3 regions of the Streptomyces sp. NBC_01428 genome follow, and region 3 is predicted to be linked to each of the others. Evidence: riboswitches for the same ligand, from Rfam matches in the RefSeq annotation. Region 3 holds a riboswitch; each other region holds the start of a gene.
What was found. Region 3 has a riboswitch for cyclic di-AMP ahead of OG406_RS17680 (LysM peptidoglycan-binding domain-containing protein). Riboswitches for the same ligand answer to the same signal wherever they lie in the genome.
Positions count from the first base shown of each region.

Region 1: another riboswitch for cyclic di-AMP. It lies ahead of OG406_RS36520 (C40 family peptidase); the one in region 3 lies ahead of OG406_RS17680 (LysM peptidoglycan-binding domain-containing protein).
Region 2: another riboswitch for cyclic di-AMP. It lies ahead of OG406_RS33610 (C40 family peptidase); the one in region 3 lies ahead of OG406_RS17680 (LysM peptidoglycan-binding domain-containing protein).

Region 1 covers NZ_CP109499.1:8,356,489-8,366,261, reverse strand. The annotation lists gene OG406_RS36540 (hypothetical protein) at 1-810, opposite strand, end outside; gene OG406_RS36535 (DUF2306 domain-containing protein) at 958-2,133, opposite strand; gene OG406_RS36530 (PadR family transcriptional regulator) at 2,219-2,749, opposite strand; gene OG406_RS36525 (hypothetical protein) at 2,917-3,234, shown strand; gene OG406_RS36520 (C40 family peptidase) at 3,316-4,893, opposite strand; cyclic di-AMP (ydaO/yuaA leader) riboswitch at 4,903-5,073, opposite strand; gene OG406_RS36515 (hypothetical protein) at 5,538-5,762, shown strand; gene OG406_RS36510 (alpha/beta hydrolase) at 5,807-6,553, opposite strand; gene OG406_RS36505 (hypothetical protein) at 6,920-7,093, opposite strand; gene OG406_RS36500 (beta-glucanase) at 7,239-7,937, opposite strand; gene OG406_RS36495 (3'-5' exonuclease) at 8,080-8,646, opposite strand; gene OG406_RS36490 (MarR family winged helix-turn-helix transcriptional regulator) at 8,721-9,176, opposite strand; gene OG406_RS36485 (MFS transporter) at 9,364-9,773, shown strand, end outside.
Region 2 covers NZ_CP109499.1:7,726,668-7,736,225, forward strand. The annotation lists gene bioD (dethiobiotin synthase) at 1-104, opposite strand, end outside; gene OG406_RS33570 (adenosylmethionine--8-amino-7-oxononanoate transaminase) at 106-1,386, opposite strand; gene bioB (biotin synthase BioB) at 1,379-2,689, opposite strand; gene OG406_RS33580 (8-amino-7-oxononanoate synthase) at 2,850-3,974, shown strand; gene OG406_RS33585 (DUF397 domain-containing protein) at 3,987-4,211, opposite strand; gene OG406_RS33590 (helix-turn-helix domain-containing protein) at 4,225-5,082, opposite strand; gene OG406_RS33595 (ATP-binding protein) at 5,294-5,752, shown strand; gene OG406_RS33600 (LysR family transcriptional regulator) at 5,872-6,813, opposite strand; gene OG406_RS33605 (LysE family translocator) at 6,976-7,671, shown strand; gene OG406_RS33610 (C40 family peptidase) at 7,808-8,281, opposite strand; cyclic di-AMP (ydaO/yuaA leader) riboswitch at 8,285-8,459, opposite strand; gene OG406_RS33615 (hypothetical protein) at 8,820-9,125, opposite strand; gene OG406_RS33620 (ATP-dependent Clp protease proteolytic subunit) at 9,133-9,372, opposite strand.
Region 3 covers NZ_CP109499.1:4,090,482-4,100,254, reverse strand. The annotation lists gene recQ (DNA helicase RecQ) at 1-1,029, shown strand, start outside; gene fahA (fumarylacetoacetase) at 1,299-2,528, opposite strand; gene OG406_RS17700 (carboxylate--amine ligase) at 2,757-4,028, shown strand; gene OG406_RS17695 (FAD-dependent oxidoreductase) at 4,056-5,276, shown strand; gene OG406_RS17690 (hypothetical protein) at 5,313-6,320, opposite strand; gene OG406_RS17685 (HAD family hydrolase) at 6,640-7,449, shown strand; gene OG406_RS17680 (LysM peptidoglycan-binding domain-containing protein) at 7,711-8,430, opposite strand; cyclic di-AMP (ydaO/yuaA leader) riboswitch at 8,435-8,595, opposite strand; gene OG406_RS17675 (CocE/NonD family hydrolase) at 9,132-9,773, opposite strand, start outside.

The DNA of each region.
Region 1 (9,773 bases), 4.3 Mb from region 3:
ACCGACTCCGAGGGCGAGCGCCCACACGCCGAGTGCCTGGGCGTCCGCACGGTTGGTGGCCCAGGGCACGAATCCGCCCCAGAAGCCCGGCCGGGTCAGCAGCCCCGCGCCGATGCCTAGCCAGGCCGACCCGAGCACGGCCAGGGCCGGTTTCGACCATCCGGGGAGGGGCGCCGTACTCGGTCCGATCGGCCGGGCGGGGGCGAGGTACTGCCACGCCAGGGCGACGAGGGCGAACACACTGAGCACGCCGAGGACGAACAGCCAGCCCAGGCTGAACAGGACGGGCACGACGGAACCGCCGCGTGCGATGTAGAGGTGCCCGGCGTCGAGCAGGCTCACCGAGAAGAGGCCCACGAGGACGATCGCCAGCGGCAGGACGAGCGTGCGGACCTCGTGCCAGGCCCGGGCCCGGCTCACGGCGAACAGTCCCGGCGCGGTGCCGAGCATCGCCGCGCCGATCAGTCCCGGCGTGAGCGACTCGGGCGAACTCCAGGCGCCGAAGACGTGTCCGGTGAGGCCGACGGCCATGAGGAGCCCGCCGACGAGGACGCTCACCACGGCCACGGTGGTGGCCAGCATCGCCACCCCCGCGGTGAGCGGCCGTCCGCCCCCGGCCGGAGAAGCGGGGGCGCTCTCCCCGGCGCTGTCCGGAACCTCGCCCCGTGCGACCGCGGGATGCGGGGACTTGGCGACGGCCGGTTCCGCCCCCGTCTCACCGGTCGCGCCCGTCGGGTCCGCTGCGGACCGTGGGTTTCGCGGATCCTCCTCGGTGTCGTCGTGGCGGGGCAGATCTGATGCGTTGGCCATGGGGTTCCGTTTCCGGACGGGTCGATGAGGACGGGGTCGGGCCGGGGCGGACCGGCGTCGGGTACGGGGCAGGTCCGGGGCGAGGTCGGGTACGACCGGCGTGCGGCGCCGGTTCCGGGCGCGTACGGGCCTGCGTACCGCTTGCCGCTAGGAGACGGGCGACGAGAGGCGGGGCGCCGTGGCGCGCGCGGGCGCGGCCCGCTTGAGGACCTCCCGGGCGTACATGACGCGGAGGCTGACCACGAGGGTCGCCGTGGTCGCCAGCGCGCCGCAGCCGATCGCCGCTCCCGCCGAGACGGCCGTGAGCCGGTCGAGGCCCAGCGTCCGTTCGAAGAGCGGTGCGGCGGCCGCCGACAGCACCGGTGCCAGGCACAGGGCCGTCCAGTGCAGCCGCCACTCCTCCCGGGCCCAGGGGCGGCCCTCACGGCCGGTGCGCAGGGCGCAGGAGGCCATGACCGCGTAGGTGACGGCGTACGGCAGGAGATACGCGAGCAGCAGCCGGCGTCCGGGGGTTCCGAAGTCCAGGCCGGCGCGGACGATCCAGGTGAGGGCGACCGCTCCGGCGAGGTGGGCGACGGCCAGGACGGGCAGCGGGGCCCAGGACCGGGACATGCCGGAGATCTTCCGGCGCCGGTCCAGGGAGCGCGAGGCGATGAGGGCGCCGAAGGCGACCACCGAGCCGAGGTGCATGGTGGCCGCGCGGTTGATCTCCACCATGGAGAGGCCGGGCATGATCATGGGCAGGCCGCCCCACTCGAACCGCAGCAGGGGCGCCGTCAGCAGGAAGCCGTAGCAGAGCAGCATCCAGCGCTGGTGCAGGTCCGGATAGCCGGCGACGGCGGAGAGCACGCCGAACGTCACGCTCAGGACGGTGCCCACCAGGATGGTGGCGAGCACGATCCAGAAGGCGGCCCCGCTGAACGCGTCCTCGGGCGCGGTCCGCGCCAGGTACAGCGCGGCGCCGGCCATCGACGCGTAAACGGTGACGGCGAAGACCACCCCGAGGACGCGGTGCAGCCGGGTCCGCCGCCGCACGGCGGTGAGCACCTGCAACGGCCCGAGGAGCATGAGGAGGCCGCCGAGGACGGAGTGCACGATCAGCGGCAGGAGGCTGTGGCGGTACGGCTCGATCCGGGTGGCGAGGGCGTCCGCCACGTAGCGGGGCGAGACCACGCGCCCGAGGATCCACTCGCCGAACGCCGGTGCGCCGGGTCGCGCGTACGGCCACAGCTCGGTCATCGCGATGGGCGCGTAGCCCACGCACACCGCCGAGACGGCGATGACGGCTGCACGGCGCCAGGTGGTGCCCGTCGGACGACGCACGGCGACTCCCTGCTCGTGGTCGCGGACCGACCATCGATAGTCTCGTTTGGACTATCGAGACGGTAGGGCCGCCCGGGCGCCGGGGTCAACGGTCTGTCGCGTCCTCGTCCCGCCGCTGCACCCATTGCCAGAAGTCGACCATCATGCGCTCGTACCGGATGCCGAATTCCAGAGCGTCGCGCTGCCCCCGGGTCAGCAGCTCCCCGACGCTCTCCGCCAGCACCTCGTAGTCGCCGAGCGTCCGGACGTGCTCGTCCAGCTGAACTGGCCCGAGCAGGTCCGGCCGGCCGCCGAACCAGAGCTTGAGGATGCCGCGCTCCCGGGCCTCGACCGGGACGAAGGCGGTGTCGTCCAGCCAGTCCCGCAGCGCGGCCCTGCCCTCGTCGGTCAGCGTGAGCACCCGGCGGTTGCGGCCGCTCTCCTGGCGCACCTGTGCGAGAAGGCCTGCCTCCAGGAGGCGGTCGCACTGCGCGTACACCTGGGCGTGCGGAACGGACCAGAAGGGCGCCACCGTGCGCGCCGCCTCACCCTTGACGTCGTACGCGCTGGCCTCGCCGAGCTTGTCGATGACGCCGAGCACGAGGAACGAGGCGGTGGTCAACCGAGCATCAGCCATGGGCCCGACCGTATCGCCACCCGAACACCGCGCGGCACACCCGTGAGGACGCCGCGGAGGGCGCCCGACGCGAAGAACGCGCGGGTGACCGTCACAATGCGGGGTATACGGGCGATCACACTGCCGACCGCACTCAGGCCCGCGGGGCACGCACGCTAGGAGTTCTTGTGACCACCTACGTCATCACCGTTCCCGGGACGTTCGTCCACGGCGTCTCGGACTCCTCCCGCGCAGACGTGGAACGCAGGCTGCGCCCCCAGGACCCGCAGAACACGGACCTGGGCGAGACGGAGGAACTGAGCCTGCTGACCGTGGACGAGAACCACACGTTCTCGGTCCGGCTGGAGGTCGAGGCCGCGGACCGGCGCACCGCCGAGGCGGAGGCGGTACGCCTCGTCTCCGGGGCGCTGCGCGAGAGCGGCCTCTCCGAGAACGACGCTCCGCTGGGGCCGGCCGCCGTCACGGGAATCGACAGCGAGTTCTGACTCCGACGGGGCCGGAGAGGCCCGGAACGTCGGCGGGACCGGCGGCCACGGCATCACCGTGGCCGCCGGTCCCGCCGTCACTCAGACCGGCCGTACGACGCTGTGGATCGCCGCCTGCCCTGCGTGCTGGACGGATTCCTCGGTGATCCGCCCTCCGGGGCTGGGCGCGTGGACCATCATGCCGTCGCCGACGTAGAGGCCCACGTGGCTCAGGTCCCCGTGGAAGAAGATCAGGTCGCCCGGCTGGACCCCGGCCAGGGCGACGGCCGGTCCGATCCGCGCCTGGTCGGACGTCGACCGCGGCAGCAGCACGCCGGCGCTGCGCCAGGCGGCCTGGGTCAGGCCGGAGGGGTCGTACGAGCCGGGCCCGGACGCTCCCCACACGCACGGTCTGCCGACCTGGGCGCGGGCGAACGCGACGGCCTCGGCGGCCCGGGTGTCGTACCCGGCGACCGACGGCACCGCGACCGCAGCCATGCTCCCCGTGTCGTACCCGGCGACCGGCGGCACCGCGACAGCGGCCATGCTCCCCGTGTCGTACTCGGCGACCGGCGGCACCGCGACAGCGGCCATGCTCCCCGTGTCGTACCCGGTGACCGGCGGCACCGCGAGGGCGGGGATGCTTCCGGTGTCGTACCCGGGGTTCGGATCGGCGGACCAGGGGGCGCCGGGCGCCGGCTGGTTCACGGGTTCCGGCCACGACGGGTACCGGCTGTCGTCGACGGCCGGGGCCACCGGCTGGGCCGGGGCGGACCACATCTCCTGCGGCGGCAGGTACTCGACGGCCGCAACCGGCAGCGGGGCATTCTCGACCTGCGAGTACCCGGCCTCGACCGCCGGCCACGCGGCACCGGCCACGGACGGGTACGCGGCCGTCGCGGCCGGTACCTGCGCGTTCCGGGCCGGCCAGTACGGGTCCGCGGGGGCGGCCGTCTCCGCGGGCGGCAGTGCAAGGGGCGGGTACGCGACCGGCGCCGCCACGCTCCGCCGCGCGTTGTGCCGGGTCAGCAGGTCCTGCGCGGCGGCCAGTTTGCGCCGGGCGCGGTCCTTGCGGAACCGCGGGGAGGACGTGTCGGCGGCGGGCGTGGGTCCGCTCACCACCGGAAGGGGCCCGGTGGCCGGGGCGCCGCCGTCCGGCACCGCGAGGGCGCGCCCGGTCGTCGGCCCGGACACCGGGCCGGCGGTCAGTTCGAGGACGGGACGGGCGGTGAGTTCCGCGACCGGCGCCGCGACAGGGCCGGCCGTCAGTTCCCGTACGGGAGCAGCCGTCAACTCGGCTACAGCGCGGACGTCTTGGGCGGGAAGCTCCATGGGGCGTCCGGCGCCCCCGCCGGACCGGGCGGTCCCGCGCCCTCGGTCGGGCTGCCGGTCCACGGGCAGTACGGCCGCGACCGTGGGTCCCAGCCGGGAACGCGCGCCGTCGAACCACTGGCGCATGAGATCGCTCTGGGCGGCATCGACACCCCCGCGCTGTTCCACGGCCGGGCCCTGGTCGGTGAGCCGTCGGGCCACGGCGCGCCGGTCGCCCTGCCGGGAGGAGAGGCCGGCCAGGGCGCGGGTGGCGTTGAAGTTGCCGGTGTCGTCCTCGGCCCGGTCGTAGAGGGATGCGAGCCGTCGGCGGACTTCGTCGCCGCTGGGCTCGGTGCGTTCCGGCGCCATGGGGATGGCACTCCTTCCGTCGTCCGCCTACCGGGTTAGCTGTCGGGTTCGGGCGGACGGTTCCGGAAGGTATGCCCTACGGCCCTTGCCCCGTAAGGCAGTTGGCCGATTCACCCCAGGTTCGGTGGGTCCCCGGCTCCGGCTGCCACGAGGACGGGCCGGACTCGGCGGAGGCCGCACCGCCCGGCGAGCGTTCGCCGGAGGGAGTCGGGCGGCCTGGTCGTCAACCTAGCGAGGTTGTGACCTCCGTGTGAAGATCCACGTCCCAGATGTCCGATACATTTTCGTGACCTTCGTCGCATCGCCCCGCTGTGCGACCACGGGAGCACACCCCGTGCGCGAACAGGCCGTCGGGAAGACCGCGTTCGGCGGTGCGGGCCCGTCGCGAGTTCGCGTCCGCCCCCGCTCCCTCCATCACATCTCCACGGTGGGCCGGGACTTCCGGTCGGCGCGAGCAGGCCGTTCGAGGTACGAAAAGAACTGGCGTTCCCTGACGGCTCGTTCGACATCGTCGGCTGTCGTTGGTCATGCCGTGACCGGTTCTGGCCGACCCGGCCGGATCACCACCGCGTCGGCGGCGCGGCCCTACCGTCGAGGCAAGGAAGGCCCGCGGAAGGCCCTGAGAGCGAGTCGAGGATCCCCACGTGCACGATGCACCGATCTATGCCCAACTGATCTCCGAACGCGGCGACATACCGACGCTCGTCCGGAGCGAAGCCCGGCGGCTGCAGCGCGACTTCGAGTGGATCCTCAGCTGGGATCCGTCCACGGGCGGTCCGCTTCCCGGGTCCGCCCCGCGCGTCACGGCCGGCTCGCGTCGCTCCTTCGCCCCCGGTCCGGATCCCGCGGACCGGCTGGATTCCGCCTAGTTCATGCCCGGTGAAAGCCGCCTCCCGCCCGGTCGGGCGCGGGTCTAGAGGACGCCGGGTTCGCCGTTCGGCCCCTCGGCGGGAAGCCGCTCGTCCGGGCCGTCGGCGCGGGACACCAGACCGGCGACCGCCGAGCCCGTGGCCTCGTGCCAGGTCCGCGCGCGCCGCAGCATCGCGTGGTCACCGCCCGCGACCCGTACGGCGCTCGCGGAGGATCCTTCCTTCGCGGCCCGGCGCACCAGGGCGAAGGACGACGCGGGCTCGGTGATCCGGTCCCGGTCGCCGTGCAGCACGATCACCCGCTTGTCCCGCAGATGGGCCACCGGCTCGCCCGTCGGACACCAGGGCGCCAGGGCGACCACGGCCCTCACCTGGGGCGCGGCGGCGGCGCGCAGGGCTGCGCGGCCTCCCATCGAGTGACCGACCAGCACCACCGGCACGTCCCCCACCAGATCGGTGAGTTCGGCGAGGGCCCGGTGGACGTCGGCGACCGGATCGGCGGCTGCTCCGTTCCAGCCGCGTACGCGGTAGCGCACCTGCCCGACGAAGACGTCCTCGTCCGGCACGGCCCGGGTGACGGCGCGCACGAAGGGCCGCATCCGCAGCCCCGAGACGTGCCAGGGCCGGGAGGGCGCCCGACTGTCCGCCCTGCCGCCGTGCAGGATCAGCACCGCGGCCCGTGCCGGACCCGCGTCCCCGCCCGTGAGCCGGTGCGGCACCAGCGCCGTCAGCGTCCGGGCCGCCCCGGGACGCAGTCCGTCGCGGGCGGACATCCGCGCAGAGCCTCGCATGACACCTCTTCACCGTCGGAGCGTTCTCGACGCCCCACCCTAGGCCGACGAGGGATCGTGCCGCCGGTCACTGGATATCCGGAGCCGACGCGCGGACGGTTTGGTGGAGCCGCCGCCCGCCGGGCCCGCGCGAGGCGCCATCCCGGGAAGGGGCACGTGCCTCTTCCGTCCCGCAGCCGGATCAGGGGCTCCGGCCGGTCGCGGTCAGGCGCGTGCCACCGCATGAACCCGCCCCCGGTCGTCCCTGTCCAGCTCGACCGGAGGCGGGCGGTCGGTGGACCTACGCCTTCCTCACATCGTCCGGACCGGGTACGGCGACCGGACCGGGACTCCCGTGGGCCTTCGAGGCGGGTCGTCGGTGCGGTCTCACTCGGCTCCGCCGGGGCGGCCGCCGTAGCCGCTGCGCCACTCCTGGTAGAGCCGCCACAGGCGCTCGGCGCGCGGGCAGCGGCCCGATTCGCGCAGACACGTGCGGCAGTTGCCCACATGGCCGATGTACGCGGCCTCGGGACTCTCTCGCCCCGGTTGCGGATTCGTCATGGCCCTCGGCACCTGTCGGTGCGACGTGCACGAACGCGACGTCGCTACTGATGCCGTACTTCCGTGCCGGATCGCCCGGCGGATGCACCCGCCGGGGCCCAATGTCGTTCTGTCCGGCCCGACTTCGGCCGGTGCGCCCGCCGGTTCAGTCGAACAGGCCGACGTCCACCGCCACGCCGTCCGGCTCGTCGGACGCGGGTCTGCGGACGAGCAGGCCGTCCACCGCGAAGTCCATCTCCGCGACGTCGGGAGCGGGCGGCGGGTGGTAACGCCCGCCGCACACCGACAGGTTGACGATGAGATAGGCCTCCCAGTGTCGGCCCACCCCGCGCCGGTCGGCGAAGGCGCGGACGCCGTTCACCCACCACACGACCCGGTGGGCGCCGAACTCGACCACGAGGTCCACCCGGGCACCGGGCCGGACCGCCTCGTCCCGGTAGTAGTGATGGGCGCTCCGGACGTGGTTGGAGAGTTCGAGCAGGTCGGGGTTGTCCGGGTGGTACTCGAAGACGTCGATCTCCTGTCCGCCGTCCCGCCACGTCCAGATGGCCGGCCACGCACCGAGCGCCGTGGGCAGCCTGATCCGGGCCTCCAGCACGTCCCCCGTGCGGACCATGAACGCGTCCTCGCTGCCCTCGGTGGTGAGCAGCCCCGCGTCCCACGCACCGTCGGAGCGTCGGGTCGCGCGGAAGACTCCCGTACGGCAGTAGGCCGGGTCGGTCACGAGGTGGTCGAGCTTGTCGTCGCCCGGGTTGACCGGGCCACCGTCGGGATAGGCCCACGAGCGGCCGGCGACCCATTGGCGGGTGGAGGCGAAATCCGCGGTGAAGACGACATCGGACACCCGGGGCTCCTCGGCGACAGCGTTCGTGTTCGAGCCAGGTTCTCCCCCGGGAGCCCCGGCTCACACGCCGTTCGCGTGGACCTTGCCGGCAAACAACCCTTGGGAGTGAACGACAACGGCCCCCTCCATAGCGTCGCGGGCCCTAAGGCGTGTCCGGCCAGGCGTCGCGCTCGGCGAGCCGGAGGATCAGGGCGGCGATGTTCCAGGCGTCGTCCTCACCCCGGTGATGCCGTCCCTCCAGGGGCAGTTCGGCGATCCGCAGTGCCTGCGCCATGCCCGGCCGTTTGCGCAGTCGGTGGGCGGCGGTGAAGGCGGCCTTGGCGTTCGTGTGCCGGTGGCCGAACGGGTAGCGCGTGCCGGTGGCGGCGCACTGGCGGGTGAACTGGTGGCGGTCGTAGTCGCCCCAACTCGCCCAGGGCCGCTCCCCCGCGCGGTGCAGCGCGGCCAACTCACGGCAGGCGTCGGCGAATCCGACCCCCTGGTCGACCTCGTCCTGGGTCAGCCCCGTCAGCTCCGTGCAGAAGGCGCTGACGGTGGACCGGGCGGGCCGCACCAGCAGTCGGTGCTTCTCGCGTCGTACGCCCTGCTCCAGATCGACGACCGTCAGACCGATCTCGATGATCTCGCTCACGGCGCCGGGCGGTGGCTGCCCCTCCCAGCAGGTCGCCTCGACGTCGACGACGTTCAACAGTCCCCCGGTCATGTCCATGCAGGTGAGGCTAGGGGGTGCCGGTCGGCGGGTCACCGGGTTTTCGGATGGCCCGCGGCCGGCCGACGGACGGGTCAGGGACGCGGCCAGGGCCGTCCGCCGATGCGCTCGATGTCGGCGTTGAAGCGGCGCAGGTAGGACGCGAAGGCGGCGATGTCCGACTCCGGCCAGTCGGCCATGACACGGTCCAGGGAGCTGATGAGCTGCTGCCGCTCCTGGTCCAGGAGGCGTGAACCCTCCTCCGTGATGCGGAACTTGCGGGCCATGCCGCCGTCGGGGTCGGGGATGCGGTCGACGAGCCCGGCCCGCATCGCGGCCGCGGTCTGCCGGTTGAGGGTGGAGGCGTCGAGCCCGAAGGCGTCGCTCAGTTCACCGATCGACATGGGCCCCTGGACCCGGATGCGGCTGAGCAGGACGTACGCGCTGCGCTCCAGGACACCGTCCTTGGTCCGGCCGCCCTTCTGGTGCATCAGGCCGTGACGGCTCAGCAGCATCTGCTCGTACTCGACCTCGTGGGTGGGCCTGACCATCGCGCCTGTCGCCTCCGGCTGTCGCACGGACCGCGCGTCACACGTATAGGCACGGCCCGCGACCATGGTCCCACATCTGCATGCATGAGCCACATCACATGCGCAATACATACGACGTGTACGATGCACATCCCTTGCCCCGCAGGCAGTCACCCCGAGACACACCGAGACACCCGAGGAGTCCCTCATGGACGCCCCCCAGCCCACCGCCCGAGCGAGCGGTGTGATCGCCACACTCGCCTTCGCCGGCACCGTGGCGGCGATCATGCAGACGCTGGTCACTCCGCTCATCGCCGAGCTGCCGCAGATCCTGCACACCACCCCCGCGAACAGCGCCTGGGTGATCACCGTGACGCTGCTCGTCGCCGCCGTCTGCGTCCCGGTCTCCGGCCGGCTGGGCGACCTGCTCGGCAAGCGGCGGATGCTGCTCGCCTGTTCCGTCCCGCTCGTGGTCGGCTCGGTCGTCTGCGCCCTGTCCTCGTCCGTCACGCCGATGATCGTCGGGCGCGGCCTGCAGGGCATGGGCATGGGCATGGTGCCGCTGGGCATCGCCCTGCTGCGCGACGTCGTACCCGCGGAGAAGCTGAGCTCGTCGAT
Region 2 (9,558 bases), 3.6 Mb from region 3:
ACGGCCACCGACCGTCCGGCCGTGAGCGCCGTGGCGGCGACGGCGGCCGTGACGACCGTCTTGCCGACCTCCGTGCCCGTTCCCGTGATCACCAGTACCGGCATCTCAACCCTCCCGCGCCGCCGCGCACACGGCGCGCGCGATCCGTTCGACGTCCCTGTCACCCGTGACGTACGGCGGCATCGTGTAGACGAGGTCGCGGAACGGCCGCAGCCACACGCCCTCGCGCACTGCGGCCGCCGTCGCCGCCTTCATGTCCACCTCGTGATCGAGCTGGACGACTCCGATCGCGCCGAGCACCCGCACGTCCCGCACGCCCGGCAGGGCCGCGGCCTCCGCGAGCCCGTCCCGCAGTCCCGTCCCGATCCGCTTCACCTCGGTCCGCCAGTCCTGGCCGAGCAGCAGGTCGACCGACGCGCACGCCACCGCCGCCGCCAGCGGGTTGCCCATGAACGTCGGGCCGTGGGCGAGTACCGGGACCTCGCCGCGCGAGATGCCCTCGGCCACCCGCGCGGTGCACAGCGTCGCGGCCATCGTCAGATAACCGCCGGTCAGCGCTTTGCCGACGCACATCACGTCCGGTGTCACCCCCGCGTGGTCCGCCGCGAACAGCTCGCCCGTCCGGCCGAAGCCGGTGGCGATCTCGTCGAAGACCAGCAGCACGTCGTGCGCGTCGCACGCCTCTCGCAGCACCCGCAGATACGCGGGGGAGTGGAACCGCATGCCGCCCGCGCCCTGCACCACCGGCTCGACGATCACCGCGGCCAGCTCGTCGGCGTGCGCGCCGATCAGCTCGCGCAGCCGCTCGGCGTACGACGCGTCGTACTCGGCGGGAGGCGCGTCGGCGAAGACCTGGCGGTGGAGCACGCCCTGCCACAGCTCGTGCATCCCGCCCTCGGGGTCGCACACCGACATGGGCTGCCAGGTGTCCCCGTGGTAGCCGCCGCGCCAGGTCAGCAGGCGCTGCTTGGCCGGGCGGCCGAGCGAACGCCAGTACTGGAGGCACATCTTGACGGCGACCTCGACGGACACGGAGCCGGAGTCGGCCAGGAAGACGTGTTCCAGGCCGTCCGGAGAGATGTCGACCAGCCGCTTAGCGAGCCGTACGGCGGGCTCGTGGGTGAGTCCGCCGAACATCACGTGGCTCATCCGGTCCAGCTGGCCGCGCGCCGCCTCGTCGAGGACCGGATGGCCGTAGCCGTGGATCGCCGACCACCAGGACGACATCCCGTCGATCAGCTCACCCGCACCGCCGGCCAGTCGCAGCCGGACCCCGCTCGCCGACTCCACGACCAGCGGCTCCTGGCGGCCGGGCATCGGCCCGTACGGATGCCAGACGTGCCGCCGGTCGAGGTCGAGCAGCTCCCGCACGGACAGGTCAGGCATTGGGCGCGAGGTCCGTTCCGGCACCACGGCGGCGGACGGCGACGAGGTCGGTCCTGGCACCCGCGGGCACCGCTTCCGCGCCCGGCGTCCGCGAGCCCGCCTCCTGCGCACCCGCGGCCTCCGCGCCTGCCGCCTCGACGGAGGGCGCAGGGACCGAGCCGCACGCGCCCCCGCCCTCGTGGGACCCGCAGCCGCCACCCGCGTGCGATCCACAGCCGGCCTCGGCGTGCGACCCGCACCCGGCGCCCTCGGACGCCGTGTCCCCGGCCGACGCGTGCGCACCGCAGCCGCCCGCCGCCGCACGGTGCTCCGGCAGGGTCACCTCGCCCGCGTTCTCCACCTCGAAGCCCGCGTCCGCGATCATGTCCAGGTCCGCCTTGCCCGCCTGGCCCTCGCTGGTGAGGTAGTCACCGAGGAAGATCGAGTTGGCGAGGTGCAGGGCGAGCGGCTGGAGGGTGCGCAGATGCACCTCGCGGCCGCCGGCGATCCGGACCTCGACGTCCGGGCACACGAACCGGACCATGGCGAGGATGCGCAGGCACCGCTGCGGGGTGAGGTTCCACTCCTTGGCGAGCGGGGTGCCCTCGAACGGGATCAGGAAGTTCACCGGGACGGAGTCGGGGTCGAGAGCGCGCAGCGCGAACACGACGTCGACGAGGTCCTCGTCCGCCTCGCCCATGCCCGCGATCAGACCCGAGCAGGCGGACAGCCCCGCCGCGTGCGCCTTCTGGACCGTGTCGACCCGGTCGGCGTACGTGTGCGTGGTCGTGATCTCCCCGTACGTCCCCTTGGACGTGTTCAGGTTGTGGTTGTACGCGTCCGCACCGGCCTCGCGGAGCCGCTCGGCCTGGCCGTCGGAGAGCAGACCGAGGCAGGCACACACCTCGACGCCCTCGTTCTGGTCCTTGATGGCCTTGATCGTGTCGGAGACCCGCTCCACGTCACGGTCCGTCGGCCCGCGGCCGCTGGCCACCAGGCACACCCGCTTGGCGCCCCCGGCGAGCCCCGCCGCCGCGGCCCGGGAGGCCTCGTCGGGCTTCAGCCAGCTGTACTTCAGGATCCCGGCCTGGGACCCGAGGCGCTGCGAGCAGTACGAGCAGTCCTCCGGGCACAGGCCTGACTTCAGGTTGACCAGATAGTTCAGTTTCACCCGTCGGCCGAACCAGCGGCGGCGCACCTTGCCGGCCGCGGCCACCACGTCGAGCACGTCGTCGTCGGACGTGGCCAGTACGGCCAGCGCCTCCTCGCGGGTCGGCAGCTCGCGCCGAAGCCCCTTGTCCACCAGCGTGTTCAGCAGGTCCATGAGGTCCGATCCTGGCGTATACGACCGGTCCCGGCCAAGGAGAGATCGGACAACAGAGTGGGTTCGACGTGTGGGTATTGCCACATCCTGGGCGGCTGGTCCGGCCGCTAGGGTCTGTGCACTGCCTACAAAACACCCGCCACGACGGTCCGGAGGACACATGGCGTTCGGCTGGATCGACGAGCAGGCCGCGGCGCGCCGCGCCGCCGGTCTCGTACGGACCCTGCGCCCGCGCCCCGCCGACTCGCCGCTGCTCGATCTCGCGAGCAACGACTACCTCGGTCTGGCCCGCCACCCGCGGGTCACGGCCGGTGCGGCGCAGGCGGCGCGCACCTGGGGCGGCGGCGCGACCGGTTCCCGGCTCGTCACCGGCACCACCGAACTCCACACCGAACTGGAACGCGAACTGGCCGACTTCTGCGGCTTCGAGTCCGCGCTCGTCCTCTCCTCCGGCTACGCGGCCAACCTCGCCGCCGTCACCGCCCTCGCGCCGCACGGCTCGCTCGTCGTCTCGGACGCGGGCAACCACGCCTCACTGATCGACGGCTGCCGGCTCGCCCGCGGCACCACCCAGGTGGTGGGGCACACGGATCCCGCCGGTGTGCGCAAGGCCCTCGGCACGCACGAGGGGCCGGCCGTCGCCGTCTCCGACACGGTCTTCTCGGTCGACGGGGACGCGGCACCGCTCGCCGAACTCGCCCTCGCCTGCCGGGAGTACGGGGCCGGGCTGGTCCTCGACGACGCGCACGGGCTCGGTGTCCTCGGCGACGGCGGCCGGGGTGCCCCGCACGCTGCGGGACTCGCCGGGAACCCGGACGTCGTCGTGACGGTCACGCTGTCGAAGTCGCTCGGCAGCCAGGGCGGAGCCGTCCTCGGTCCGGCGGCGGTGATCGACCATCTCGTCAACTCGGCGCGCACCTTCATCTTCGACACCGGTCTCGCGCCGGCGGCGGTGGGAGCGGCGCTGGCCGCGCTGCGACTGCTGCGCGAGGAACCGGAGCGGGCGGCGAGGGCGCGCGCGGTGGCCACGGCGCTGCACACCCGGCTGACGGCCGAGGGGCTGTCGGCGGTACGACCGGACGCCGCCGTCGTCTCCGTCAGGGCACCGTCCCCCGAACGGGCCCTGAGCTGGGCCGCCGACTGCCGCGAGGCGGGCCTCGCCGTCGGCTGCTTCCGTCCCCCGTCGGTGCCCGACGGTGTGTCGAGGCTGCGGCTGACGGCCCGCGCGGACCTCTCCGAGGAGCAGATCGAGCACGCGGTGGACGTGATCAGCCGCACCCGGTGAACCGGCCCGCGGTCAGGCCAGGCCGGTGATGAACCCCTCCCAGGCGGCAGGGGCGAACAGCAGGGCGGGGCCTGCCGGATTCTTGGAATCGCGCACCGCGACCGTCCCGGACCACGGTCCGGAGCCGGGGCGCGCCGTCTCGACGCAGTTGTTCATTCCCGTGCTGCGGCTGCTGCGCAGCCATCGCACGTCGCGCAGTGCAGTGCTGGAGGGTACGTACCGAGGCGATGCAGACAATGGGGGTGCCTCCTTACGCGCCGTCACCTATCCCGGCGATGTAGTCCAACGAGTCCTCGGGCGAAAGGGCGTGGAACTGAAGGGTGTTGAAGGCCTCCGTATAGGCCTGGAGGTCTTCTTTCCGTTCGAGGTAGAGGCTACTCGTCAAGTGGTCGAGAACAACCACATCCAGATCAGTTGTGTTCGGAAATGAGAAGATAACGAAAGGCCCGGTGATCCCGATGTGCGCTCCGGCGGCGAACGGCAGCACCTGGAGCCGGACTTGGGGGAGCGCCGCGGCCTCGCACAGCCGGTCCAGCTGGCGGGCCATCACCTCGGGACCGCCCACCTCCCGTCGCAGGACCGCCTCGTCGAGCACCGCGCACAGCTCCAGCGGGGGATCGGCGCGCAGCACGTCCTGCCGGGCCAGCCGCACCTCGACCAGGGTGTCGAGCTTGCTCTCCTCCAGACCGTCCACGGCGGCCCGCGTCACCGCGCGGGCGTAGTCGGGCGTCTGCAACAGCCCCGGTACGACGGACGTCTCCAGGGTGCGCATCCCCCTCGCGCCCGACTCCAGACTGATGAAGTCGCGGTAGGCGGGCGGCAGGACCCCCCGGTACGCGTGCCACCAGTGGTGCCGGCCGTTCCCCTCGGATCCCGCCAACACGACCAGAAGCTCGCGCAGTTCGGGATCCTGGACCGCGTAGGCGTCCAACAGGCGCTCGACGTCGGCCGGTTTCACCCCGCTGGTTCCGGTCTCGATGCGGCTCACCTTCGACTGGTGCCAGCCGAGCAGGCGGGCCGCCTGGCCGCTCGTGAGGCCCGTGCCCGCGCGCAGCGCGCGCAGTTCGGCGCCGAGCTTGCGGCGGCGTACCGCGGGACCGTGCTGCATGGCCGTTCTCCTTACTCCTTCCAAGCCGTCCGAATACGTTCTGCGGACGCAGAGTTCACCGCATCGAGCGACAGATATATGCATTACTCGGTGGATCGCACCCGCGACCGGCCCGGTAATGGCAGTCTGGCGCAAGCACCAGTCCGGGACCGTACTCGAACCATCCGCTCCGTGTCGGACTCCGGTCCCGTGGGAAAGGGACGACCTCGCCATGGCAGATCACCAGGAAGCAGCCGTCACTCTGCCGAGCGAAGCCGTCTCGGTTTCCGTGGCCCGTAAATTCGTCGCGGAAGTGCTGGCCGAATGGGGCCTGCCCGGCGACGCCGAAGTCGGTGAGACCGTCCGCCTGATCGTGTCCGAACTGGCCACCAACGCCGTTCAGCACACCTTCGGGCAGTCGCCCACCTTCACGGTCGACGTGTGTCTCGACCGGGAGGAGCGCCTGCGGATCGGCGTCACCGACAGCCATCCTCGCTTCCCGAAGCGGCTCCCCGCGGCGGTCCAGCAGGACAACGGCCGCGGCATGGTGATCATCCGCTGGCTCGCCAACGAGTGCGGCGGCAGGCTCAGCGTCCGCGCCACCCGCGAGGGAGGCAAGACGGTCTCCATCGAACTCCCCTGGACGGCACCGGTCCGGCCGATCGCGGCCGGGGCACCGCCCGAGGCGTAGCGCGCCGCGAGGATCCCATCCCCGGCCGGGCGACCGGTCGTTGGAGGAGAGGCCGCACACCGCGACGCCCAGCGCGGGCACGACACCCAGGTGCGACGGTGCGCACGGACCGCGCGGACCTACGCCTCCGGCCGGTTTCCGTAGGGGTGCCCGCGGCCGACGCGGCCGAACGCGCCGCGCAGCAGGGCGCGGAACGCGTCGGCGGCGGGCGTGGCCCCCTCGGCGCGGTGGACGACCGAGATCGTGCGCCGCAGGTCTCCCGGGTCGAGCAGCCGCGTCCCCACCGGAGTCGCGGCGGTCGACGCCACCATCTCCGGTACCACCGCGACCCCGAGCCCGGCACTGACCAGCGCGCACACCAGGGCGTAGCCCGGCGTCTCGACGAGCACGGCGGGGGTGGCTCCGGCGCGGGCGAGCGCGGCCTCCACGGCTTGCCGCGGTGGGTGGTCCGGCGCCATGCTGATCAGCGGCTGGCCCGCGAGGTCCGCGAGGGGCAATCGCCCGGAACCGGCCGCGAGCACGTGACCGGGCGCCGTCACCAGCACCAACTCCTCGACCAGCACCGCCTCCACGGCGACGGACGAGGGCAGCGGTACACGCGGTGCGGGCTCATAGGTGTGCGTGAGGGCCAGGTCCACCTCCCCGGCCGCGACCGCCGCGATCCCGTGCGGAGGCTCGTAGTCGGCGACCGCCAGCTCCACGTCCGGATGAGCCCGGCGGAACGCGCTGAGCACGGGCGGCAGCAGATGGATGCCCGCCGTCTGGAAGGTGCCGAGCCGCAGCGTCCCGCCCGACAGGCCCGCCAGCCGCGCCAGTTCGTGCCGGGCCAGCTCCATCTCGTCGAGCACCCGCCGCGCTCGCGCCACCAGCAGCTCGCCGGCGCCGGTGAGCCGCGTCCCGCGGTGCGACCGCACCAGCAGTGCCGCGCCCGCCTCCCGCTCCAGCTTCGCCACCTGCTGGGAGAGCGCGGGTGGCGTGTACCCGAGCCGTTCGGCGGCCCGGGTGATCGAGCCCGCTTCGGCGACCGCCACCAGCGCCGCCAGCCGCGTCGGGTCGTACATGTGCCGCTCCTGGGCCCAGGGACCACTTCCGGACCTTGTCGAGGGGCCGCCCCGGACGGTCCGGCCCGAGGTGACCCCTCTCCGGGGTCTAAACGAATGCTTAAGGAGAACCCAGGATATTCGACATACCTGCTGAAGGCCCCTGCGGGTGAACCTGGTGGCATGGACGCACAGCTCTTCGCCTTCACCGGGGTGGCCGCCGGCATGGTCGCCATGCCCGGAGCCGACTTCACCGTCGTCGTACGCAACGCCCTCGTCTCACGCCGGGCCGGAGTCGCGTGCGCCCTCGGCATCGCGGGCGGGCTGCTCCTGCACACGGCGCTGGCCGTCGCCGGGGTGGCCGCGGTCCTCACCGCCGTCCCCGCGCTGTTTCGGACGTTCCAGCTGCTCGGTGGCGCCTACGTGCTCTACCTGGGCCTGCGCACCGTGCGCGCGCTCGGGCGGCCGCGCCCGGCCGACGGGACCGGACCGGGGACGGTCACGGCCTCGGCCGACGACGGGAAGGGGTCCGGAAAGGAGGCGCACGGGGCGGCGGTGCCGGCCGGGACGGGCACGGCTGCCCGACCGCTGCGGCAGGGCTTCGTCACCAACGCCCTCAACCCGAAGGCGCCGATCACCTTTCTGAGCCTGCTGCCACAGTTCGTGCCGGCGGGCAGCCCCGCGATGCCGCGGACGCTGCTCCTCGCGCTGATCGTGGTCGTCCTGGCCCTGGTGTGGTTCCCCGCGGTCGCGCTGCTCGTGGACCGGCTGGGGCGGTGGCTGCGCCGGCCGCGGGCCGCACGCGCCGTGGAGGCCGTCACAGGCGGAGCGCTCACCGTGCTCGGCCTCGTGCTGCTCCTGGAGCCGCTGAGGGGCTGAGCCGGGCGCTGCCGGCGCGTGGCGGGGACGGTCGCCGTCCTTTCGGGCAACGGCCGGACGGAGGCGGCGCACCGAAAGTGGCGGCCGGACCGAGGTGGTGCCCGGGCGGCGACCCCCGCCGCCGCCCGGAGTCAGGTCAGCTGACCCGCCCGTACCAGACGCTCCGTGTCCAGATCTTCTGGAGCTTCACCACTTCCCCGGTCTTCGGGGAGTGCCAGATCTTTCCCTTCCCGGCGTAGATGCCGACGTGGTAAACACTCCGGCCCGAGTGGAAGAACACGAGGTCCCCGGCCTTGCGGTGCGAGGCGGAGACATGGTGCGTCTTGTTGTACTGCGCCGCGGCCGTTCGAGGCAGCTTCTTGCCCGCCTTCTTGAACGAGTAGAGCGTGAGCCCGGAGCAGTCGAAGCGGTGCGGTCCCGTGGCGCCGTACTTGTACGGGGCGCCGTGCTTCGAGGCCGCGACCTGGAGTGCCTTCGTCGCGGTCGTGGCCGCCTGGGCGTCGGGTGCGACACCAGGGACCACGAGGCTGCCGCCGACGGCGGCGATGGTGAGGGCCGAGGCCGTACCGGCCCTGGTCCACAGCGACGGGACACGATTGAGCGCAGTCATGCGCAACCCTTCGTCAGCCGCCTGTGAAGGATGACCTGTCGGATTCGGGCTGGCGAAGTTGCCCGGCCGCTGCTGCGGCTTCACCCCAAGGACCGCGCGGAATGCTGCTCCGGCGGACCGTCGTGCTGGGTCCTCCACTCCTGCCGATCCACTTCTGTCGACCGGGCATCCGGGCGGCGGCAGGACTCGGCGTCCGCCCGGACCGCCCCGCCGCTGTGGCGGGGGCTTGTCGTCGGAAGGGATCTTCACCCATGAACGTCCGAAAATCCGAGTGGAACCGGTGTTTTGTGGGCTTACTCACCACTCACCCGTTCGGGTGGACACCCCTCTGTTCGAGGGGGTGTTGGGGACACGGGCGACCCCCGCACCTGCACCGGAACCCCTCATTCCGCCTTTCTGTCCTTCGTGTTGCGCAAGTCGGAGGGGTCCGAGAAAGGACTGATTCCTACGCCATCAGGGGGTACACCATCTGGTGCGTTTGAGTCGCGGTGCGGACAGTCCGGTGGCGCGGTGCGCGCCGGACCCGGGCGGGGGTGCCTCAACTGCCGGACACGGGAGGGATCGTGACCCGCGTGGTGCGCCGCTCACCGTCCAGTACGCGCAGGGCCTGAGCCAGCGTCGGCGCGTGCACCTCGCTCTCGCCCCGCTGGTGCATGAGCGCGAGCGCGTCCCGCAGGGCCGTCGCCTTGGCGGCCAGTGCCTGGGCGGCGCGCAGCGCTCGGTAGGTGTCGCCGGGGTGCGCGGGATTGATCCGGCCGACGAGGTCGACCACGTCCAGATAGCGGTCGATCAGCTCGGCCTCCGCGCGGGTCAGCGCGGGCAGCGGCGGGAGGTCGGGGATCATCGGCCGCTCACCTCGCGCCGGGTGCGCCGGGCGCGTCGATGGACGGCGAGATGCCCCGGTCGGGGTCGCGGTGTTCGAGGTGCGTGAACCGCGCCGTCACGGCGTTCGCCGACGTGTCGTCGATGGGCGTCCCGAGGAGCACGATCCGCTCGTCGAGCGGCCTCGCGTACGGATCCGGCATCCGGTGTCCCGCGCCGGGGTGTTCGGTGCGGTCGGTCAGGACGTGGCGGGCGGACGGGCGCTGCATGGGCACGCCTCCTCGCGATCGATGGATCGACGTCTGTAAAAAATGTACAGGGCGTACGTCAATCGGGAAGGGGTCCCTGCCGAGAGCGAAAGGGCCTTGTCAGGCGGCGGGGCAGCCGTTCCGGGCGCGCCTCGTGCCGCCTTCCGGGCCGATCCGACGCTCCCCGGACGCCGCTGCGACCGGTCT
Region 3 (9,773 bases):
TCCACGGCGTGGATGGCGTACGGCCTGCAGGACGTGGTCCAGCAGCGCAAGATGATCCAGGGCTCGGAGGGGGACGAGGCGTTCCGCCGGCGGGCCGCCTCCCACCTGGACGCGATGCTCGCCCTGTGCGAGACGGCGCAGTGCCGGCGCTCGCAGCTCCTCGCCTACTTCGGCCAGGACCCGAACACCCCGGCGTGCGGGAACTGCGACACCTGCCTGACGCCCCCGGAGACCTGGGACGGCACGGTCGCCGCGCAGAAGCTGCTGTCCACCGTGGTGCGCCTCCAGCGGGAGCGGGGGCAGAAGTTCGGCGCGGGGCAGATCGTCGACATCCTGCTCGGCCGGCGGACCGCGAAGGTGATCCAGTTCGACCACGACCAGCTGTCCGTCTTCGGGATCGGCGAGGAGCTGGCCGAGGCCGAATGGCGCGGTGTCGCGAGACAGTTGCTGGCCCAGGGCCTGATCGCGGTCGAGGGCGAGTACGGCACGCTGGTGCTGACCGACGCCAGCGGGACCGTCCTGCGACGCGAGCGGGACGTGCCGCTGCGGAAGGAGCCGCCGAAGCCGGTGGCCTCCCGGTCGTCCGGCTCCAAGGGTGAGCGGAAGGCCAAGGCCGCTGCCGCGGCGGCGGAGCTGCCGGCCGAGCTCGTGCCCGCCTTCGAGGCGCTGCGTGCCTGGCGCGGTGAACAGGCGCGCGAGCAGGGCGTCCCGGCGTACGTCATCTTCCACGACGCCACGCTGCGGGAGATCGCCACGCTGTGGCCCACCTCGGTGAGAGACCTGGGCACCATCAGCGGGGTGGGCGAGAAGAAGCTCGCCACGTACGGGGAGGGTGTGATCGAGGTGCTGGCGTCACTGGGCGGCGCACCGGCACAGGCACCCGCGCCGGGAGCCGTCCCGACACCCGCACCGAGAGCCGTCCCGGCGCAGGCATCGGCCACGTCGGCCTCTGCTCCCGCGGCCGACCACGGACCCGACCCGGACTGGCCCGAGCTGGACCAGGAGCCCGAGCCCGAGGACTGGATGTAGCGCGCCCGGTCCCTGAGCGGGGGCGCCGGCTGCGCGCACGCCGGTGGAGACATCGCCGGGTGCGTCTGGCCGGGTCCGCGGCCGGACGCACCCGGCGGGTACACCGGCCGGGTCCGCCGTCGGACGCACCGGCGGGTCGACACCGGCCGGTCCGACAACGGGCCACGGTGGCCAGGGCCCTGGCCACCGTGACACGGACTCCCCGGGTCACGGACTCCCCGTGAAGGGGGAGATCCCCGTCGAGGGGCGGCCCGTTACGGGGCGGCCCGCTACGGGGTGACGGCCGGGGTGATGCGGCCCCGGACCTCGCCCAGGCCCACCCGGGTACCGCCCGGGCCCGGCGCCCACGCGGTCAGGGTGACCTCGTCGCCGTCCTCCAGGAAGGTGCGCTTGCCGTCGGGGAGTTCGAGGGCGTCGCGGCCGTTCCAGGTGAGTTCGAGCAGGGAGCCGCGTTCCGCGTCGGAGGGGCCGCTGACGGTTCCGGAGCCGTACAGGTCGCCGGTGCGCAGGGAGGCGCCGTTGACCGTCATGTGCGCCAGTTGCTGGGCGGCCGTCCAGTACATGGTGGAGAAGGGCGGCTCGGAGACGACGTGGCCGTTGACGGCGACGGAGATCCGCAGGTCGTAGCCGCCCGGGTCCTCGGAGGCGTCGTCGAGGTAGGGGAGGAGGGGGTGCGTGCGGGCCGGGGGCGCCACACGGGCCTCGTCGAGGGCGTCGAGCGGGGTGATCCACGCGGACACCGACGTGGCGAAGGACTTGCCGAGGAACGGGCCGAGGGGGACGTACTCCCAGGCCTGCAGGTCGCGGGCCGACCAGTCGTTGAGGAGGCAGAGCCCGAAGACGTGGTCGCGGTAGTCGCCCAGTCCCACGGGCCGGCCCATCTCGGTGGGGGTGCCGACGACGAAGCCGACCTCCGCCTCGATGTCCAGCCGGACCGACGGACCGAAGACGGGAGCGGCGTCCGTGGGGGCCTTGCGCTGGCCCGAGGGGCGTACGACGTCCGTGCCGGAGACCACGACCGTGCCGGAGCGGCCGTGGTAGCCGATCGGCAGGTGCTTCCAGTTGGGCGTGAGGGAGTCGGCGGCGTCGGGACGGAAGATCTGGCCGACGTTCCGGGCGTGGTTCTCGGAGGCGTAGAAGTCGACGTAGTCCGCGACGGTGAAGGGGAGGTGGAGCGTCACCTCGGAGAGGGGACGGAAGTGGGGAGCGAGCGTCTCCCGGTGGGCCGGCACGGTCACCCAGGCCGTCAGCGCGCGCCGGACGTCGGACCAGGCGGTGCGACCGGCGGCGAGCAGCGGGTCCAGCGTCGGCTGCGCGAGCAGTCCGGCATACGGGGAGCCGAGTGCGCGGGCGGCGGCACCCGCGTCCAGCACATGGTCGCCGAGGCGCACGCCCACGCGCCGCTCGGCGGCACCTGCCGCGCCGGTCGGGGAGAACACGCCGTACGGGAGGTTGTGCGGGCCGAAGGGATCGCCCTCGGGGACATCGAAGGGGGGCATCGGTAGGTGCCTCGCTTTCGGATTCGTACGCGCCATGTGATCCATGCGTTCCACGCGTTTCCTGTGGTCGGGGCACACGTTACGGGGGAGTGGGCCCGCAGCGGCAGTGTCTAAAGAGTTTGCAATGTCCGGATTGGCCTTGTCGGACTGGGTAATTCCGGCTTAGCGTCCTTTGGGGGACACGGACGGGGTGGGTCCGGTCCGTAGGGGGGACATGTGGGGGGACGCATGGCCAGGAGTTCCAGCGGCGTGCCGGTCGACGCCGACCGTGAAGTCCCGGGCCTGATAGTCAAGTTCGGCGCCTATCCGCTGCACCACGGCGGGGTGGGAGCCATCCGGAGCCTGGGCCGGCTGGGCATACCCATGTACGCCATCACCGAGGACCGGTACACGCCGGCCGCCAGTTCGCGCTATCTGCGGCGCGCGTTCGTGTGGCCGACCACGGGGACGGAGGAACCCGAACAGCTCGTCGAAGGGCTGCTGCGCGTCGGCCGGCGCATCGGGCGACCCACCGTCCTCGTCCCGACCGACGAGGAGGCCGCGGTACTGATCGCCGAGCATCAGGAGGAGTTGGCCGGCCGCTTCCTCTTCCCGCGGGTGGACGCCAAGCTGCCGCGTCGGCTCGCCAGCAAGCAGGGGCTGCACGAGCTGTGCGTGGAGCACGGCATCCCCAGCCCCGCCGCGGCTTTTCCACAGTCGTACGAGGAGATCGAGGCGTTCGCCGAGAAGGCGCACTTCCCGCTCGTCGCCAAGAACCGCGAGGCGTTCGTGCGACGCAGCCGGCCGGCGGTGAACGGGACGACCCGGATCGCGACCCGGGAAGGGCTGATGGCCCTCGCCCGGGACTGGGGGCCGCAACCCGGCGTGATCCTCCAGGAGTACCTGCCGAGGGAGGACGCGGAGGACTGGATCGTGCACGCCTGCTTCGACGCGGACTCGACGCCGCTCGCGATGTTCACCGGCGTCAAGGTCCGCTCCTGGCCGCCGCACGCGGGCATGACGGCGAACGCGTACGTCGTCGACAATCCGGAACTCGCGGACATCGCCGCACGTTTCATCAAACAGATCGGCTTCACCGGAATCATCGACCTCGACCTGCGTTTCGACCGACGCGACGGTCAGTACAAGCTGCTCGACTTCAACCCGCGCATGGGCGCTCAGTTCCGGCTCTTCGAGAGCGAGTCGGGGATCGACGTCGTCCGTGCCCTGCATCTGAACCTGACCGGCCGTGCTGTTCCGGAGGGGGAACAGCGCGCCGGCCACCGGTACATCGTGGAGAACATCGACCTGCCGGCTCTGCTCGCCTACCGGCGCAGCGGTTACACGACACCGCACGCGCCGGCCCGCGCGAGCGGTACGGAGCTGGCCTGGCTCGCGGGTGACGACCTGCGGCCGTTCTTCACGATGCTCGCGCGCTTCGTGCGGCCGGGCGCGAGGCATCTGTACCACCTGTGGCGGACCAACCGCCGCGGCAGCACCAGCAGTTCCACCGCGAAGTAGGCGTAGTACGTCCTGGGGAGGGACTTCGTGATTCATCCGGTAGCAGTCATCGGCGCGGGGCCGTACGGACTGTCCACCGCCGCCCATCTGCGGGCGCGGGGCATTCCGGTGCGGGTCTTCGGCGAGCCCATGGTGAGCTGGCGCGACCACATGCCCGAGGGAATGCTCCTCAAGTCGACTCCGGCCGCCTCGAACATCGACGCCCCCCAGCCGGGGCACACCCTCGGTGACTACTGCGCGGCGGCGGGGATACCGCGCCTGGTCACGGACGAGGACATCATCCCGGTCGAGACGTTCATCGCGTACGGGGAGTGGTTCCGGCAGAAGCTCGTGCCCGAGCTGGAGCAGGTGCGGGTCGTCTCGGTCGACCGCAGGAGCGGCCCTGACGCGGCCGGGTCCGGGGGATTCGACATCAAGCTGGACTCGGGGGAGTCGTTCACCGCCCGCGCGGTCGTCGTCGCCACCGGGCTGTCGGGGCTGGCCCACCTGCCTCCCGAGTTGGCCGGGGCGGCGGCGGACGGTCCCACGCCCTCCGGCCCGGTCTCGCACAGCTCGCAACACCACGACCTGCGGCGCTTCTCCGGCAAGGAGCTGATCGTCGTCGGCGCCGGCCAGTCGGCGCTGGAGACGGCGGCACTGGCGGCGGAGGCGGGCGCGCAGGTCCGTGTCGTGTCCCGGGGGAAGGGGGCGGTCGACTTCGGTGCGCCTCCGTGGGACCAGCCGAAGCTGCGGCCGGAGTCGCCGTTCGGCCGCGCCTGGTCCCTGTGGGCCCTGAGCTACTACCCGCAGCCCTACCGTCATCTGCCCGCCGAGGCCCGGCACTACCTGGTGCGCCGCGTGCTCGGACCCCTCGGTGCCTGGTGGCTCAGGGACCGCTTCGAGGGCAAGGTCGGTGTCCGTGAGGTGGAGCGGATCGTCAGCGCGGCGGCCACCGACGGACAACCCGTCCTCACGGTGCGGACCCATGGGGGCCGGGTCGAGGAACTCACCGCCGATCACGTCATGGCGGCGACCGGCTATCGCGTCGACATCGCCGCGATGGACTTCCTCGGGCATGAGCTCCGAGCAGGGCTGGCCGCGAGCCGCGGCACGCCGAGGCTGGGCGCCGGGTACCGCTCCTCGCTGCCGGGGCTGTATTTCACGGGCCTGCCGGCGGCGTCCTCGTACGGTCCGGTGATGCGCTTCGTGTGCGGCACGGAGTTCGCCTCCCCGCGGCTCGCCAGGCACCTGGCGGCCGCGCACGGGTGAGCCGTCGGACCCCTCGCCCCCCGGGCAACTCGTGGGTCAGGACTCCTTCTTGAGGGTCCAGGCGCCCGAGTTGTCCGGTGGGGCGGGCCGGACGGTCCACCGGGAGAGGTCGCCGTCCGCCTCCGGGGCGCCCGAGGGCAGCATGCCCAGGGAGTCGGGTTCGAAGTAGAGGTGGTGCGCCCAGAACTCCGGGAGTTCATGACCGAGGAGGTCCTCACCCATGGGCGCGAGATCCTCGCCCACATGGCGTTCGTTGACGCGCGCGACGGCCTCCGCGCGCGAGACGCCGAAGCGGGTCACGAGCACGTCCGCCATCTCGCGGAAGTAGGCGAGCCACTCCGCGTCCAGGTCGATCAGGAACTCCTCGGTCCGCGGGGCGTTCTCGAAGACCGCCGCCGTCTGCCAGACCATGAAGTCCTCGATCACCCCGGGCGGGTTGGCGGCCCGGGTGGCCTTGACCTCCCAGCCCGGACTGTCCATGTCGAAGACGACGACCGGCAGGGCGCGGCCGAAGATCTCCGTGAGGGTTCCGTCGGCGTGCAGGCGCCGGGCGAGGTCGACGCAGTCGGCGTGGAACTGGAGCCGCAGCATCTCGGAGGCGAAGTCCAGTTCGTCCTCCTCGTCCTCCGGCAGGTCCATGGCGAGGAAGTCGTAGTCACCCTCGAACCAGATCCCCTGCTCCTTGGCCGCCTCCACGAACAGGGGCCCACCGACGGGGTCTTCGGGGACGTTGCCCAGCATCTCGAATCCGTCGAGCAGCCAGAGGGCGTAGTTCCAGCGCGCCTCGCCGGGGTCCTGCGGGAAGGTCTCCTTCGCGTACTGGGTCTCGGTGTTGTAGCCGATGGCCACGTACGGGTGGCGCTCGTCGCCGTCGACGCGCCAGACGCGGAGGGACAGCGCGTAGATCTCGGGCCGCAGGGCCTCCGGGAAGCGCCGGACGACGGCTTCGGCGGCGGTGCGCAGATGGTGCCGGAAGCGGTCCCCCGCGGGGGAGGCGTCGAGGCGCGCGTGCGCGGGCCGTCGTGCGATGGGCTCGGACGTCATGGATCTCCCCGGATTCTCGATGACGGTTTCCCGCCGCTGACGTCTGGCGTCCCCGCCGTGGCGAGTGCCCCGCGGAGTCGGCCTCGCCGGACCCGTACCCCGACCCCGGCGCCGGTGATCGTAGCCCCGGATCAGGGAGTTGAGCCGTTGTGATCGGTCCTGCACGGGAAAGTCCGTCTGGGCGGAAGCGGGCCCTGCGTGATCCCAACCGGTCGCAACGCGCCTGCCACCGTACGGCGAACGGCGTTGCTGACGGGATACCGGACGTCGTCCGGTTCACGCCGGGCCGATGTGTCGTTCGATCCGTATTCTTCGGATCATGGCCGCTCCGACTGCATATTCACTCATCGCCACTGACCTGGACGGAACGCTGCTGCGCGGCGACGACACGCTCTCCGACCGGTCACGGGCCGCGTTGGCGAAGGTGACCGCGTCGGGCGCGCAGCACCTGGTGGTGACGGGCCGTCCCGCACCGCGCGTTCGACCGCTGCTCGACGATCTCGGCGGTGCGGGGCTGGCGGTGTGCGGTCAGGGCGCTCAGCTGTACGACGCGGGGACGGACCGGCTGCTGTGGTCGGTGACCCTGGACAGGGAGTTGGCGGAGACGGCGCTCGGAAAGATCGAGGCGGAGGTCGGCCTGCTGTACGCGGCGGTGGACCAGGACGGCGTGGACGGGCTGACGCTCATCGAGCCGGGCTATGTGATGCCGCACCCCACGCTTCCTGCGGTGCGGGTGCGGCGCCGGGACGACCTCTGGGCGCAGCCGATCAGCAAGGTGCTGCTCCGCCACCCCACGATGTCCGACGACGAGTTGGCCTCGGCGGCGCGGGGAGTGGTCGGTTCGCTGGCGACGGTCACCATGTCGGGGCCGGGGACCGTCGAACTCCAGCCATGCGGGGTGACCAAGGCCACCGGTCTCGCGCTGGCCGCGACGCACCTCGGTCTCACCCCGTCGGCGACGCTGGCCTTCGGTGACATGCCCAACGACATCCCGATGTTCGACTGGGCCGCCCACGGGGTCGCGATGGCCAACGCCCATCCGGAACTGAAGGCGGTGGCGGACGAGGTCACGCTGTCGAACGAGGACGACGGGATCGCGGTGGTCCTGGAACGGATCTTCGGGTTCTAGGGCGTCCCCGCGACGGCGCGTCGCCGGCCCGAAGGGCGGGCCGGGCGATGCCCGGCCCCAGGATGTGAGCCGGCCCGGGGCGTCCGCCGATGCCCCGGGCCGTGCCCTTCGTACTTCTGGTGGGGACCGCCCCGCACACCCGGTCCGTCACCGTCCCGCGGGCCCGGTCGTTCATCGCCGACAGGCCGGTCCGTCACCACCGGCGGCCCCGAAGGTGCCGCCGGCCGGTGTCGTGCGAGAGGCGCGGGTGCGCCGGTGCGATCAGTAGGCGCCGTTGACGTTGTCGATCGAGCCGTACTTGTCGGCGGCGTAGTTGCAGGCGGCCGTGATGTTGGCGACCGGGTCGTAGGGGTCCATCGACGTGCCGGCCACGTGGTAGGCCTGGAACGTCGGGTCGATGACCTGAAGGAGGCCCTTCGAGGGGATGCCCGCGGCCGCGTTGGAGTCCCAGTTGTTGATGGCCTGGGGGTTGCCGGAGGACTCGCGCATCACGTTGCGGTAGATGCCGTCGTAGCTGCCCGGAATGCCCGCCTTGCCCATGATGTCCAGGGACTGCTTGATCCAGCCGTCCAGGTTGTTGGCGTACGTGGTGGCGGACGCCTGGGTGGCGGTGGTCTTGGCGGCCGTGGCCGCCTTCGCCGGAGCCTTCCCGGTCTTCGTGCCGACCGTCAGGGTCAGGCCCGTGCGGAGGTGGGCGGGGTTGTCGCCGATGACGGCGCGGTTCGCCGCGTACAGCTTCTGCCAGCCGCCGCTCGACGGGTACTTCTTCGCGATCTTGGTCAGGGTGTCGCCGGCGACCACCTTGTAGGTGACGAGCGAGACGTTCGGGACGGTCGCGGTCTTGGCGACCTGGGGGGTCGCGGCGTGGGCGCCGGTCGCGCTCATGAGCGGGAGGGCGAGGGCGAGGGCGCCCGTTCCGGCGGCGATCACTCCGCGGGTGATGAAGGTGGTACGGCCGTGACGCTGCGTTCCTGCGGGCATGACGAAATGTCCTCTCCGACGCCTGCGAGGTGAGCTGTCGGGTTCGGGCGGGAGATGCCCGGCCGCGCTGGTGGGCGCGGCTTCACCCCAAGCCGTTCCGGTCTCCCGGATCGGCGGCTTACCTGTGGTTCCCCCGCTCCTGCCGTGCGTGGGTGGGTGGGTTACCGGGCGACGGCAGGATTAGGCGATCCGCCCGGTGCGACGAGAACGTATGCGACTGCACATGTCGGGAACAAGGCCTGATGTGGCGGTGAAGATCGCTTTTGCCTGTTTAGAGCGCGGGCAATACGTCCGATTAGACCGGAATTGAATCCTCAACTTCCCTTTGGCAAAGGGGTCGGCACGGGGTGGGCGAGGGGTGATCCACTGGTCCGCGCGTGACCCAATTCACGCGCCGAGGGGTCACCAAGACGGCATGCCGGGCAAGTCGGGCATTACGCCACCGCTCTGTGCGGCGCGGGGAGTTCTCGGACGCACGCCGGGACGGCCCCGCCGGGTGCGGGAGGCGCGGGGTGCGGGAGGGCGGCGCCGGAGGGGGCGCCGGCGAAAGGTGCGGCGTGGGCTCGGAGTTGACGGCTTCCCGTCGGACGGCAGGCGACATCACGACGCGAGCCGGGCGAAATCCGGAGGCGGGCCGGGCGGATGCCGGACGGGAGCCGAACCGGGGGCGGCCGGTGAACTGCCGCCCCCGTCAAGTCCTTTCAGCCCGCGGTGCGCGGGATGCGCTTCTCCCAGGTCCGGTGGAAGACGACCTCGTCGCCGTCCCGGCAGACGACCTCGTTGGACGTGATGAAGTCCCGCGCGTCGCAGGTGATGGCCGAGGTCGTCTCGACGCGGGCGTCCCAGGGAAGGTCGGGGCGGTGCAGCCGGACCGACCAGGTGGAGCGGGCGCGGGCGGAGAGCGGGTCCGTCTCGTCGATCGTGTACGTCTCCCGCGCCTCCTCCGTGAACTCCAGACCGTCGGGATACACGCGGGTGCCGCCGTAGCGGGGGTCCACGTCGAGCCGCCAGGTGCCCGCGGCCACGTCACGCAGGACCAGGCGCTCCGGGCGCGGCTCGTCGAGCGTCACCGGGACCACCACGCCGAGCGGCTCGGCCTCCTCCGCCTCGCCGAAGGTGATGGAGGGGTCCGACTCCTGTGCCCGTACCGGGAGTTCCAGGCTGCTGCCCGCAGGGTCCAGCGTGAAGCCGGCCTCGGAGCCGGGCTGCGGCCAGACCCAGGGCCAGTACGCCGAGGAGACGCTCAGGCGGATGCGGTGGCCCGGGGGGAACGCGTAGCCGATGCCGTTCAGCTCGAACTCCACGTCCTCCGTGGTGCCCGGCTCCCAGGGAACCGCCTGGTC